DNA from 4 places in the Janthinobacterium kochi genome. Region 1 is predicted to be linked to each of the others. Evidence: predicted binding sites of a transcription regulator. Region 1 holds the regulator's gene; each other region holds the start of a gene.
The links. Region 1 encodes FNR, which switches genes on or off when oxygen is low (the NO sensors DNR and NnrR bind a similar motif). Its sites were predicted from a motif close to TTGATNNNNATCAA; they were not measured.
Positions count from the first base shown of each region.

Region 1 (3,207 bases):
CCTGCTGCAGGCGGTCGCGTTCGCCCATCAGGCCGTTGAACGCCTCCGTCAGTTCGCCGATCTCGTCGCGCTGCTGCACCGGCACGGGGGTGAAGCGGCTGCCGCTGGTGCGCAGCGCCAGCAGGGTGTCGCGCAGGCGCACCAGCGGCGACAGCAGGCGCACGGTGACCCAGCCCAGAACAAAAGCGGCCAGCAGCGAAGCGAGGATGCTCCACAGTACCAGCCGGTACAGCACGCCATTGAACGGTTCGAAGGCATCTTCGACGGGCAGCGAGGCGGCCAGCAGCCAGTTTACGGACTTCAGGCGCTTGAAGCTGTTGACGGCCGTGATGCCGCGGCTGTTGGTGCTGACCATGCTGCCTTCGCCATCTTCCTTCAGCAACTGCGTGGTGGTCAGGTTGGCGTTCGGCTGGCGCGGCTGCAGCAAACGGCGGGTATCGGGGTGCAGCACATAGCGCGGCACCGCGCCGCGCGTGAGGATGAAGTAATAGCCGCTCTTGCTGATCTTTTCCGAGCGCAGGCGGCCCAGCAGGTTGTCCTTGTACAGGCGCAGCACGCCTATCACCACACCGGCCACCTGGCCATCGGCGGCCAGCACGGGCGCCACCATCTGCACGATGGGCATGCCGCTCGACTTGCCCAGCATCGGTTCGGTGATCATGGGCTGGCGCGTGCGCAGCACGGTCTGGAAGTACTCGCGCTCGGCGACGTTGATGCCGATGCGCCCTGCCACCTGCGGCATGTCGGCCACGATGGCGCCATGCGCATCGAGCACCAGCACGTCATCGAACAGCACCAGCATCGAGCGGCGCGCATAATATTCGCGCAATTGGGCGGGCTGGGCGATCAATTCCGGCGGCTGCTGCCTGGCCGTCAGCGTGACGATCTGCAGCAGCATGTCCAGCTTGTCGTCGAGCTCGGCAGCGGTGCGGGTGATCAGGGACGATTGCTGGCTCAGCAGTACTCTGGTGAAGTCGGCGCGCATGTGCTGCACCTGTATCATGGTGACCAGCGCGATCATGGCGATCGAGGTCAGGCTGGTGGCCAGCGCGACTTTTGCTTTAATGCCGAGAGGCTTCATGATTTCCTTTTCAGTACCGGGCGGCACAGGCGGCAGATAATGCTGTCAGGAATTTTCCTATCAATACATCAACTTGGCAAGCGGCGCCGCGCATATTGCCCTCCCCGCATGGGCATTTGACGATGTTGCCATATAATTAAAGTCAGAACGTGGTTTATTCAGCGTAATTGCGGTGAAATTGGCACACGGCAACTCTGTATGCAGTAAACTCGTTATTGCATTTTCTAAAAGGTACCGACATGACTGAAGCGCTACTCACTCCCACCTTGCCCACAGTGACCGTGGAAGCGTTGCGTGCGCGATGCTCGACCTGCAGCATGCATCAATTGTGCTTGCCGATGGGCCTCGATGTGGGCGACATGGACAGGCTGGACCAGATCATCGGCCGCCGCCGCAAGATCGTGCGCGGCGCCTCGCTGTTCCGCATCGGCGACTCGTTCCAGAACCTGTACGCGATCCGCCTGGGGCACTTCAAGACGTACCAGATCAATCCGGGCGGCGAGGAGCAGGTGACGGGTTTCCAGATGGCCGGCGAACTGCTGGGCATGGACGCCATCAGCGCCGACCGCCACCACTGTAATGCGGTGGCGCTGGAAGACAGCGAAGTGTGTGAAATTCCGTTTTCCAGTCTGGAACAATTGCTGGGCAATATGCCGACCCTGCTGCGCCATTTCCACCGCATGATGAGCCAGGAAATCACGCGCGAGCAAAGCGTGATGCTGTTGCTGGGCAATATGCAGGCGACGCAGCGTTTTGCCGCCTTTATCGTCAACCTGGCCTCGCGCTATGAAGCACGCGGCTATTCGGCCAGCAAATTTCAGCTGCGCATGTCGCGCGAGGAAATCGGCAACTACCTGGGCCTGACCATCGAAAGCGTCAGCCGTTTATTGTCGAAATTCAAGAAGGAAGGCTGGCTGCGCGTGTCGAACCGTGAAATTGAAATCCTGCAGCCGGCCAAGTTAAAAGCTATCACGGCCGGCACCGACGTCTGCAAATAAGGCTTACAGTTCCTCATCGGCGTGCAGCGCGATGCTGCGCTGCAGCGGCCAGGTCCAGATGCCGGACAGGCGCCACTCGCGTTTGTCGTTTTCCACCAGCACTTGCCAGCGGCTGCGCTCGAGCATCGGCAGCGCTACCGAGAAGTTGCCGGCCGCATCGGGCTGCACCAGCAGCTTGATATCTTTTTCCGGCAAGGTCGCATGCGCCAGATGCAGCTGCAGCGGACCCTGGTAAGCCTTGCCGAAGCTGTGCACGGAACCACTGAGGCGCGCTGCAGCAACGTCGTACGACAGGCTCGTATCCATGGCCAGGTTGCTGGCGATCGTGTCGCGCTTCAAATCCTGGTTGATCGCCTTGCCCTGCTTGTAATAGTCGCCCACCACCAGCGCATCAGGCTGCGTAAACGCGATATAGCCCATGAAGCTGCCGACGACCACGGACAGGCCGGGACCGATCATCAGCAGCCAGGGCCAGCGATGCTTGTACCACGGGGCAACGGGGGCTTGCAGCTTGAGACTGTCGGACATGATATTTCTCCTGTTTAATCGGCCAATCCCCATCCGGGGACTGGCCTTCCTACATTAGCGCGGCACGATGAATACCGCGCTTTCACGCACATGCAGCGATGGGTCGTCCAGCGAGTGCAATTCGATCGCAATCTTGTTCGAGCCCTTTTCGCCGACCCCGTGCGGCACGCGCAGGCGGATCGGCCAACCCAGCGTTTCCGTCGGCTGCAACATCACTTCTTCGCGCGTCAGCAAGGTCAGGCCCGGCAAGCCGGAGACACTGATTTTAAAATGCTGGCTTTGCTCCGAGGTGTTCATGATCTGCAGGCGGTAGACGTTTTCGATCATGCCGTCTTCCACTTCGCGTCCCATCGAACCGCGGTCGCGGATCACGTCCATTTTCAGGGGCGTGCGCAGGGCCAGCGAGGTACACACGGCGATGATGATCAAGGCCAGGATGGAAGTGTAGATCAGCACGCGCGGGCGCATGGCGCGCTGGCGGATCTGCTTCGAATTGAAGTTGTTTTCCATCGCATGGTCGGTACTGTAGCGTACCAGTCCCCGCGGCCGTTCGACCTTGTCCATCACGGTATTGCAGGCATCGACGCAGGCGGCGCAGCC
Region 1 is NZ_JBNYXO010000018.1:65,111-68,317, reverse strand. Features, by position in the region: gene ACQ4WL_RS25645 (response regulator) at 1-1,081, opposite strand, end outside; gene fnr (fumarate/nitrate reduction transcriptional regulator Fnr) at 1,321-2,079, shown strand; gene ACQ4WL_RS25635 (FixH family protein) at 2,083-2,607, opposite strand; gene ccoG (cytochrome c oxidase accessory protein CcoG) at 2,662-3,207, opposite strand, start outside.

Region 2 (3,207 bases), on a different contig from region 1:
AGCGTGATCATGTGAACCACTCCCGGAGCACCGCAAAGACGCAGCGGCACCGCGTCCAGGCGCTTGCACGGCGGCGGCTGGCGCTAGCCCATGTACTGGCCTCCATTGACATCAAAGGTTGCCCCCGTGATGAAGCCACTGGCATCGTCAGCCAGAAATACCACCAGGCGCGCGATGTCCGCAGGCGTGCCGAGCCGGCCAACGGGGATGCCGGCGATGATTTTTTGCAAGACATCGGGGGCGACCTCGGCCACCATCTCGGTATCGCAATAGCCGGGAGCGACCGCGTTGACCGTGATCTGCTTGCGCGCCCCTTCCAGCGCCAGCGCCCTGGTAAAGCCGAGAATTCCGGCCTTGGCGGCGGCGTAGTTGGCCTGCCCAAGCTGGCCCTTCTCGCCATTGACGGAACTGATGTTGACGATACGGCCGAACTCGCGCGCCCGCATGCCTTCCATCACATGACGGCACATATTGAACATCGAGCCGAGATTGGTATTGATGACCTGCCACCACTGATCCGTGTCCATGCGGTGCAATAGCGCATCGCTGGTGATGCCGGCATTGTTGATCAAGATATCGATGGGGCCCAGTTGTTGTTCCACAGCGGCAATGCCCTCGCGGCAGGCGTTGAAGTCGCTGACATCCCATCGGAATGTGGGAATCGCTGTCGCTTCGGAAAATGTGCTGGCAGCGTCCGCATTGCAGTGGTAGACGGCGGCGACCCGGTGGCCGCCCCCTTGCAATGCGAGGGAGATGGCTTTGCCCAAGCCTCGGGTGCCACCAGTGACGAGTGCGGTTCGTTGCATGAAAATTGCTCCCATGGTGGCAATCCGGCCAATATTGCGGCAGCTTCTGTCGACACGCCCATGGCGGCGAGCGGGGCGACCAGCGTCCACTGTACGCCACTGCAGGCAGTCACGTCACTGGCACGGTATGACATAGATCAATCCCTCTCAGACTAATTGGACTGGTCGCGGCCTGACGGCACAGGCAATGCGCGGCGGCATGGGGCAATCTTCAAGCCCCTGATCACAAGGGGCATCGCCACGATGCGAGATGCGGCAGCCCTTGTGACCGGTCTCCGACTGGCAATGCGAGGACGGCCACAATCAGGATGACACCGCGTGACAAGCCTATCCGGAACGCTCGAATATCGAACGAATCTGAAGACCTTGCACTATAGAGAAATGCCCCCGGCGCATGCGGTGCGCTGCCTGGCACGACCGGGAACAGTGATGTAGATCATGGTCAATGGCGGGCAGGCGGCGCTAACATGAGACTTGGACACATCGTGAACACAGACCTGCACTCATTATGGAAGGAATTGCCATGTCTATCGGGAATCAAATTCGCCAGGCAGGCGCTGCCTGCTGGTTCATGCTGCTGGCGTCAGGGGTGGCTGTGGCGCAAGGCGATGGCCGCCAGAGCAGCGCGCCCGATCTCGCCAGCAAGGCGATGGAGAGCGCCAACAAGCGCGTTGAAGCCGCCATTCCTGTGGTACGCCAGTTGCAGGCCGATGCACGCATGCAGCCATTGCTGCCACAAGCCAAGGGCATGTTGATCGTTCCCTCGTACGGCCGCGCTGCGCTGGGGGTGGGCGCTCAAGGGGGAGGCGCGCTGCTGCTCGTCAGGCGTCCCGATGGCAGCTGGAGCGGGCCCGCCTTCTATAACCTGGGCGGCTTGACGCTGGGCTTGCAGGCCGGTGCCGAAGGCGGCCCCATCGTGATGGTCTTGAACAATGAAAAGGCCATCAACGCGGTCATGAAGAAAAATAACTTTTCCCTCAACGCGGCAGCGGGGCTGACCGTGATCAATTGGTCGAAAATAGCGCAGGGCACGGTCGGTATCGGCGACGTCGTGGCCTGGAGCGGAACAAAAGGCCTGTTCGGCAATGTCGTGGCGGTGGGACTGAGCGACATCCGATTCAACCAGCATTTGACCGATGCCTTTTACGGACGCACTTTGTCGCCAAAGGATTTTGCCGCAGCAAACACTGACGATCCGCACGCCCTGCCCTTGCAACAAGCGCTGGGCGAAGCGTCGGCCATGCCGAAATAGCTCACCACGCCTGAAATTGAACGAAAGGAGTTGCCATGCGGGCAATGGTGCTTGAGCACGGCGGGCCTGGCGCACAGTTGCACCTACTGGAGCGTCCCGTGCCGGCACCCATGGGGCAGGATGTGCTTCTGCGCGTGCTCGCTTGCGGCGTCTGCCGTACGGATCTGCACCAGCTCGATGGCGAACTGCCGGCACGCCGTATGCCAGTCGTACCAGGACACGAAATTGTCGGCACGGTGGTTGCCATCGGTGCCCAGGTAAACAATCTGCAGATCGGCGCGCGCGTAGGCGTACCCTGGTTGGCAGGCAGTTGTGGCGCCTGCGTATATTGTTGCTCCGGCCGCGAAAATCTGTGCGATGCCGCCCGCTTTACCGGCTACGACCGCGATGGCGGCTATGCCGAGTACGCGTTGGCCGACGCCCGCTACTGCCTGCCGCTGCCCAATGGCCATGATGATGTGCACGCAGCACCGCTGCTGTGCGCAGGACTCATAGGCTACCGTGCCTATGTCATGACGGGCGAGGCGCGCCGGCTCGGCATCTACGGCTTCGGTGCTGCCGGACACATCGTGGCGCAACTGGCGGTGGCCCAAGGGCGCAAGGTCTACGCTTTCACGCGCGAAGGTGACATGCGCACGCAGCACTTCGCCCGTTCTATGGGGGCCGCCTGGGCGGGCCCATCGACAGGGCCGGCCCCGGTAGCGCTGGATGCGGCCATCCTGTTCGCCCCGGATGGCGCTTTGGTGCCACTGGCACTGGCCGCCTGCGCCAAAGGAGCCACGGTGGTCTGCGCTGGCATCCACATGAGCGACTTGCCCGCCATGCCCTATTCCCTGCTGTGGGGAGAACGCAGCGTGCGCTCGGTAGCCAACCTGACCCGCGCCGACGGCTTGGCGTTCATGGCGCTGGCGGAGCGTTTCAACCTCAAGACGACGCCATTGGTCTACCCGCTGCTTCAGGCCAACGAGGCGCAGGCGGACCTGCGCGCCGGGCGTTTTGACGGCGCCGCCGTGCTGGTACCCGGCCTCAGGTCCTGAGCATGGGATGCCGCACTGTCCCGCCAGGGCGGTAGAATCAATGCTGGTGACCAGGCTATGGCTGGCAAAACGCTCTCGTTCCTTTCATCATTACGGTGACAGGTGCGTCACA
Region 2 is NZ_JBNYXO010000019.1:46,395-49,601, forward strand. Features, by position in the region: gene ACQ4WL_RS25875 ([FeFe] hydrogenase, group A) at 1-11, opposite strand, end outside; gene phbB (acetoacetyl-CoA reductase) at 84-806, opposite strand; gene ACQ4WL_RS25885 (lipid-binding SYLF domain-containing protein) at 1,330-2,058, shown strand; gene ACQ4WL_RS25890 (zinc-dependent alcohol dehydrogenase family protein) at 2,094-3,095, shown strand.
Region 2: a site for FNR is predicted at 1,239-1,252, ahead of ACQ4WL_RS25885 (lipid-binding SYLF domain-containing protein). Genes of this name have one in related genera too.

Region 3 (3,207 bases), on a different contig from region 1:
GCGAAAGCCGGGATCGCGGTACACGCTCCAGACGCTGACCTTGCTCACCGAGTGCGCGGTGGCGGGCCTGGGCATGGCCGGCGACAGCAGGCGGATCAGCACGCCGATGGCCAGCGCCGCCAGCGCCAGGCCCAGGAACACGCCGCGCCAGTCCGTGTAGTGCAGGGCCAGCTTGACGGGCATGGTGGCGGTGGCCGCGCCCAGGCCACCCACGGCGATCAGGTAACCATGCACGGAAGGCAGGCGCGCTGGCGCGATGGCGCACGAGATCGCTTTCACGGCGGCCATGAAACAGCCGCCCAGGCCTGCCCCCATCAGCGCGCGTGCCCACATCAGCTCGGCAAAGCTGTGCCCCCGGCTGAACAGCCACACACCCAGGGCAGCCAGCGCCAGCAGCCACAGTTGCACCGTGCGGGGGCCGTAACGGTCAAGCGCCATGCCGATCGGCAGTTGCACCAGCGCAAAGGCGAGAAAAAAGGCGCTGGTCAGCAAGCCCAGCTGCGCTGGCGTCAGGGCGATGGCGCCCAGCAATTCCGCCGTCAGCACGGCATTCACGCCGCGCAGCAGGCACGACAGGTAATGACCAAGCGCAAACGGCAGGAACACCAGGCAAAACACGGCCACGCCGGAACGGGCAGGCGCACCGGCGGCGGGCATGCTCAGGCAGCCTGTGCCAGGCGGATGATTTTATGCGGCAACTGCGGCATAGGCTCATCGGTCTCGAAGAAAAATTTATCATGGCCAAACGCGGGCTTTAAATCGTCTATCCACGTCGCTTCCGCATCGAACTTCGCATAAAACGGCCGGCGCACCCAGTCCGGGTTGCGCGCCTGCAAAAATTGCAGGGCAAACAGTTTTTCGCCATGGATGCTGACGATGCCATCGATGACGATCTTGCCGGGGAACGCGCTCATGGAGGGCCCGCGCACCGTGCGCGACAGGCCCGACACCATCTGGTAGGCGGCCTGGAAAATCTCGTGCGCCTTCGCCAAGGGCAACTCGAAATAGCTGCGCGGCCCCGTGTCGCGTTCGACAAACATGTAATACGGAATCGCTCCCAGGCGCGTGCCCGTCTGCCACAGCTCGGCCCAGCTAGCCGGATCTTCATTGATGTGGCGGATCAGCGGCCCCTGCATGCGCAAGGTGGCGCCCGTGGAGACGATGCGTTTCACCGCTTGCTGCGCGATATCCTGGCGCAACTCGACGGCGTGGCTGTAATGGCCCATCACGGCCAGGTTCTTGCCCGCCTTGACGATGCGCTCGAACAGGCGCAGCAAATCGTCCGCATCGCGGTCCGAGACAAAACGCTGCGGCCAATACGCCACCGCCTTGGTGCCAATGCGAATGTTCTGGATGTGTTCCAGGCCCGGCGCCAACAGCGGCTCCAGGTAGGCGGCCAGTTGCCGCGTGTTCATGATCATCGGGTCGCCGCCCGTGATCAGCACATCCGTCACTTCTGGATGCAGTTTCAGGTAGGCGACCAGCTCATGCGACTCGCGCGCATCGAATTTCATGTCATCCATGCCGACGAACTGGGGCCAGCGGAAGCAGAAGGTGCAATACGCGTGGCACGTCTGGCCCGCGCTGGGGAAAAACAGCACCGTTTGCGCATATTTATGCTGCAGGCCGCGCACGGGTGCATCGTCGACTTGCGGCACGTTATGCGTCATCTGCCCGGCCGGATGGGGATTCATGCCCAGGCGAATCCCATGCACATAGGCATCGATGGCAGCCTTGTCACGCTGCACCAGCACGAGATCGCGCAAGTGCGCGTACTGCTCGGGAGGCAGCATGTCGCGGTGGGGAAAAACGAGGCGGTAGATGGGATCGTCAGGAATATTGTTCCAGTCGATCAGCTGGTCGAGCACATAGGCATTGGTGCGAAACGGCAAGACGTGCGACACCACTTGCACGGCTACACGTTGCTCTTCCGGCAGCCATTCCCACTGACGCGCCTGATGAATGGTTTGCCGCGTATACGGCTTGAACTTGGGTGGAAACGGCTCGGTAATGAGTGCGGACACGATAGTCTCCTTGCCAACAAATAGCGATAACTTTCATGAAATTGGCCCTATGTCGGCCAATTCCAGCCTTTTCTCCCACAGGCCATGCCAGCTCGGCATGCTGTGAAAGTCATCATAATTCTTGCCACAAAGAACCAAATTGCTACACATCAACAAGCATTCCGATACGTTGCTCGCTGCCTACAAGCAACACCTTAGTTTGTTCCACCGCAATTTGATGGGACCGACGACGACGTAAATTACGGCTGTGCAACACATCCCTCGATTCTCACAAGGAGCTGTCATGAAACGCTTATTCACGGGTAGCCTGCTGTGCCTGGCCTTTGCCGGCGGCAGCGTCAGTGCCGCGGTCGAACCAACGGAAAAAGACGCCATCGCCATGGCCGAACGGGGCGCCGCCTTCATGAAGGCACATGGCAAGGAAGAGATGATGAAGAAAATCACGGCGAAAGACCCCGACTTCGTGCAGGGCTCGCTGTATGTGGACATGCGTGACATCAAGACGGGCATCGTGCTGGCCCACCCCATCAATCCTTCCATCGTGGGCAAGGATTTGACGGATGTGCCCGATGCGAATGGCAAAAAATATCGCCGCGAAATCATCGAACTGGCGCAAAAGCAGGGCAAGGGCTGGGTCGACTACCAGTACAAGAACCCCACCAGCGGCAAGATCGAGCCGAAGACCACGTATATCCTGCGCGTCAACGATGTGGTGCTGGAAGCGGGGATCTATAAAAAATAAGGCAGGGGCTGCGCACACGCACGCCGTGCGCCGCCTGCCATTGGAACGGCCATAGCCAGGAGTCAAGCATGCTCAATCAATTACGTATCGGACCAAAATTATTGCTGGCGCCCGCCCTGGTCTTGCTGCTGCTGCTACTCAGCTCGACCGGCGCCTGGTATGGCATGGTGCGGCAAAATGCCTCGCTGGAAAACATGGTACGCGTGCGCATCACGCATCTGAAGGCGGCCGCCGACATACTGGGCGAGGCCAGGCACGTACACGGCAATATGTACCAGTTACTGTCGTGGACGAATGGCAGCTTCGCCAAGGCTCGCCTCGATACACTGGAGCAACAGATCAAGGCGCGTCACGCGGCCATCGGCACCCAGCTGGCCACGCTGCGCGCCACGGCCACGGGCGCCGAGCGCAACCTGGTCGATGCCGCCATCACGGCCCTGG
Region 3 is NZ_JBNYXO010000002.1:533,957-537,163, forward strand. Features, by position in the region: gene ACQ4WL_RS06735 (MFS transporter) at 1-657, opposite strand, end outside; gene ACQ4WL_RS06740 (KamA family radical SAM protein) at 660-2,024, opposite strand; gene ACQ4WL_RS06745 (cache domain-containing protein) at 2,308-2,766, shown strand; gene ACQ4WL_RS06750 (methyl-accepting chemotaxis protein) at 2,835-3,207, shown strand, end outside.
Region 3: a site for FNR is predicted at 2,164-2,177, ahead of ACQ4WL_RS06740 (KamA family radical SAM protein). Genes of this name have one in related genera too.

Region 4 (3,207 bases), on a different contig from region 1:
TCTGAATATTGTTGATGCCGAAGCCGCGCGCATAAAAGGTCGTGCGCTCCGTATCGTTCTGGCCCACCTGGATGCCCGTCGTCTGCGCCAGCGCCTGGTCCAGGCGCACGGCGCCCAGGTCGTCGAGCAACTGGCGCGTGATGACGCTGACCGATTGCGGCGTCTCGCGCAAGGACAGGTCCATGCGCGTGGCACTGCGCGTTTCGCTTGCCGTGTACGATTGCGTGCCTTCCGTGGTGGCCATCGACTGGCCTAGCACGGTGACGGCCGGCATGGTGACGTCGGCCGCGGCGGCATCGGCCGCCTGGGCAGGCAAGACCACGCCGGCGGCAAGGCTGAGCAGGGCGATGTGTAACAGGCGGGGGAGGGGGCGCAAGGCGGGCTGGCGCGAAGAAGAGAGTACGGTAGTCGATTGCATCATTTTCCCGGAATATTTTTAGTCGTGAGTGTTCCTATCTCGTCTGGCGAGTTGCACAGTAGCTGGGGGATGGCGTGACGCTGGCCCGTGGTCTGGCTTGGATAGCAGTTCCACCGCAAGGCCCGGCGCGGTCGGGCAGTGGAAAAGAAGGGCGCGCGATTCCTCCCACTTCCGTGAATAAGAATCATTATCAATATAGATGCTATTTGCCAAATAATCAAGCGCGCGCACCAACAGAGTGCAGACCGGAGTGCAGACAGGCCAGGAGCGGCGCACAGGCGGGCCTTCTGCGATAATGCGGGGGCTGACAAAATATTTTCCTCATTGAAAGAAATGCATGCGTATATGGATCGCTTGTGCCGGATGGTTGTGTGTCGTGTCGCTGGGCCAGGCCCAGGAGCACGTGCCGCCGCCGGTCGTTCCCGCGCCGCTGCAAAGCGCCAGCGTGCCGCCCGCCGCCGCCGTTGTGTCGCCACCCCTTGTGCCGCCACCCGTTGGGCCGGCCGCACCCACTGCGCCAGCGGAGGACGCCTCGCCCTCGCAAACGGTGACGATCACGGCCACTAGCGACGCCAAGGCGCCGCGCATCCGTTTCACGGCTTACCGCGAGAGTTATCTGACGGCCAGGAAAGTGTGGCAAGTGTCGAGCGGCAGCGTGGTCATGGCCCTGCGCCTGATTCCGGCCAAGTTGAGCGCCACCATCGACGACGTGCGCGTGGCCTTGCAAGGCAATGGCGCCCCCGTGCCGATCAAGGTGTCCGACGGCGGCGTGTTTGTCGTGCCGCTCAACGATGACATTGCCGCGCAGGATGGCACGTTCCTGGTGAACAAGGGCCGGGGCGAGCTGACGGCAAATATCGTGCTCCAGCCATCGGTGGCGCGCGATGCGTGGAACGTCACGCGCGTGGGGCAAGTCTTGCACGACGCGCGGCGCGCCGTGCGGGCCATCACGCCATGGTACAAGCGGCCGTTCGCCAACGATGTGCAATCGCTGGCCTTTTGCGCGGTCGAGCGGGGCAGCGCCTTGCAGTTGATGGATGGCGAGCAACTGATCGCCACCTTGCCCATGAACGAGCCAGCCGTCAACGACATCAGCCAGCCCGTGTTTTGCAAGATTTTCGACGGCGAAGACAAATACCCGGGACACTACCGCGTGGTCTTGCCCGAGCAAGCGACGGTGCTGCTGCTGTAGATCTAGGTGGGCTGGCGTTGCACCAACTCCAGCGCTGCCGCCAAGGCCAGGTCCATGGTGGCCTGGTGAAAGATCAGCCATTGCGGCAAGAGCGAGAGCGCATGGCGTCCCTGCTCCAGGTCGCCTTCATCGACGGCGGCCCAGGCATGGTGCAAGCCGCTGAGCACGCGCGCATGCTGTTCGCGGTGGTTGGCCAGCGAGGGGAAGGCGATTTGTTCCATCAAATCCTCTTCCTCGCGGAAATCGCGTTCGACGGCTGCAATCAGCTCGCGAAACGCCACGCTGAAATGCTGGTCGCTCAACTGTCCCAGCCGCGCCAGCTCCTGAAACAGTGCCTCATGCGCCTCGTCGATGGCGGGAACGCCCAGCGCCATCTCATCCTTCCAGTCCGATTTACCCATGCCGATGCTCCCGGTTAAGTCCGTCGCGATGCGAAGCGGACTGTTCGAGTGTGGACGCAGCTAAGGGGGAAATCCATGACCTGGATCAAAAAATATGGTGAAGAGGGGATCAGGAAGGCCATCGGCGAAGAGAACAAATTCCCATCCGCAATAAAGTCGCAGACAGTATGCTAGTACGGCAAGTCAAAGCAACGCAGCCAGCGACGTTTTCTCAGCCGCGCGTATTATTTATTGCCTGGGCCAGTGGCGCCACATGGCATGCGCATCGACATTTGGCACCTGCAACTGTTGCCCGGCCGACAACTGCATGGTATCCCTCAGCACGAGGGGAGCGAGCAGCAAGGCCGACAAGGCAAGGCAGGTCAGCACTTTGAGCGTCAACATGGTCGTCTCCTGATGAGCCGGTGGCGGCGCGGGGATGCGGGGCCTGCCGGTCACTTCATTCGCGTACGCATTATCTTTACTACCATGCTTGCAGTGTAGCTCAGTTGATTGAAACTTCAACTTATTGCTGTGATGCACCGCACCAGTTCGAATGTTGCCAGGGGCTTATTTGGCCTTGCGGTTGCGCCGCGGCTTGCCTGCCGCGGGCAGGAAGGAATCGAACCACACTTGCGTCAATTGGCGCGTATTTTTCGCCGCTTCGCGCTTGACGGCGGCCGTGGCGTGGCCGCGCGCCGTGTTGGCGATGCGGTTGGCGGCGCTCAGGTACATGCTCATCCAGGGGTTTTTCATGGCTAGCCTCGTAGACAGTGAGTGGGGCGGCGATCATGCCGCCATGTCGCCACTTTAGTCCGATGGCTGGCCCTGACTGTGCGCCTGCCCACATAGCGGCGCGGCGCCGGGGGCGGACTGATGTAGATCAATATACGTCGCGGCGGTAGCGTCCGGCCGCCAGCAGGGCATCGAGGCCATCCTGCCCCAGCACTTCTTGCAGTACAGCATCGATTCCTGCCGCCATGCCGTGCAGGCTGCCGCACACGTACACGATGGCGCCTTGCGCCAGCCAGTCGCGCAGTTCGACGGCATGCTCGCGCAAGCGGTCCTGCACATATTGCCGTGTTTCACCATCGCGCGAAAAGACGCGGTCCAGGCGCGCCAGGTGGCCAGCATTGAGCCAGCCTTGCAACTCTTCACCGCAGACGCTGTCAAAAGCTTGCTGGCGCTCGCCGAACAGCAGCCAGTTGCGTGCCAGC
Region 4 is NZ_JBNYXO010000003.1:141,213-144,419, forward strand. Features, by position in the region: gene ACQ4WL_RS08330 (TonB-dependent siderophore receptor) at 1-418, opposite strand, end outside; gene ACQ4WL_RS08335 (hypothetical protein) at 756-1,610, shown strand; gene ACQ4WL_RS08340 (bacteriohemerythrin) at 1,613-2,011, opposite strand; gene ACQ4WL_RS08345 (hypothetical protein) at 2,240-2,395, opposite strand; gene ACQ4WL_RS08350 (hypothetical protein) at 2,561-2,746, opposite strand; gene ACQ4WL_RS08355 (PepSY domain-containing protein) at 2,874-3,207, opposite strand, start outside.
Region 4: a site for FNR is predicted at 2,087-2,100, ahead of ACQ4WL_RS08340 (bacteriohemerythrin). Genes of this name have one in related genera too.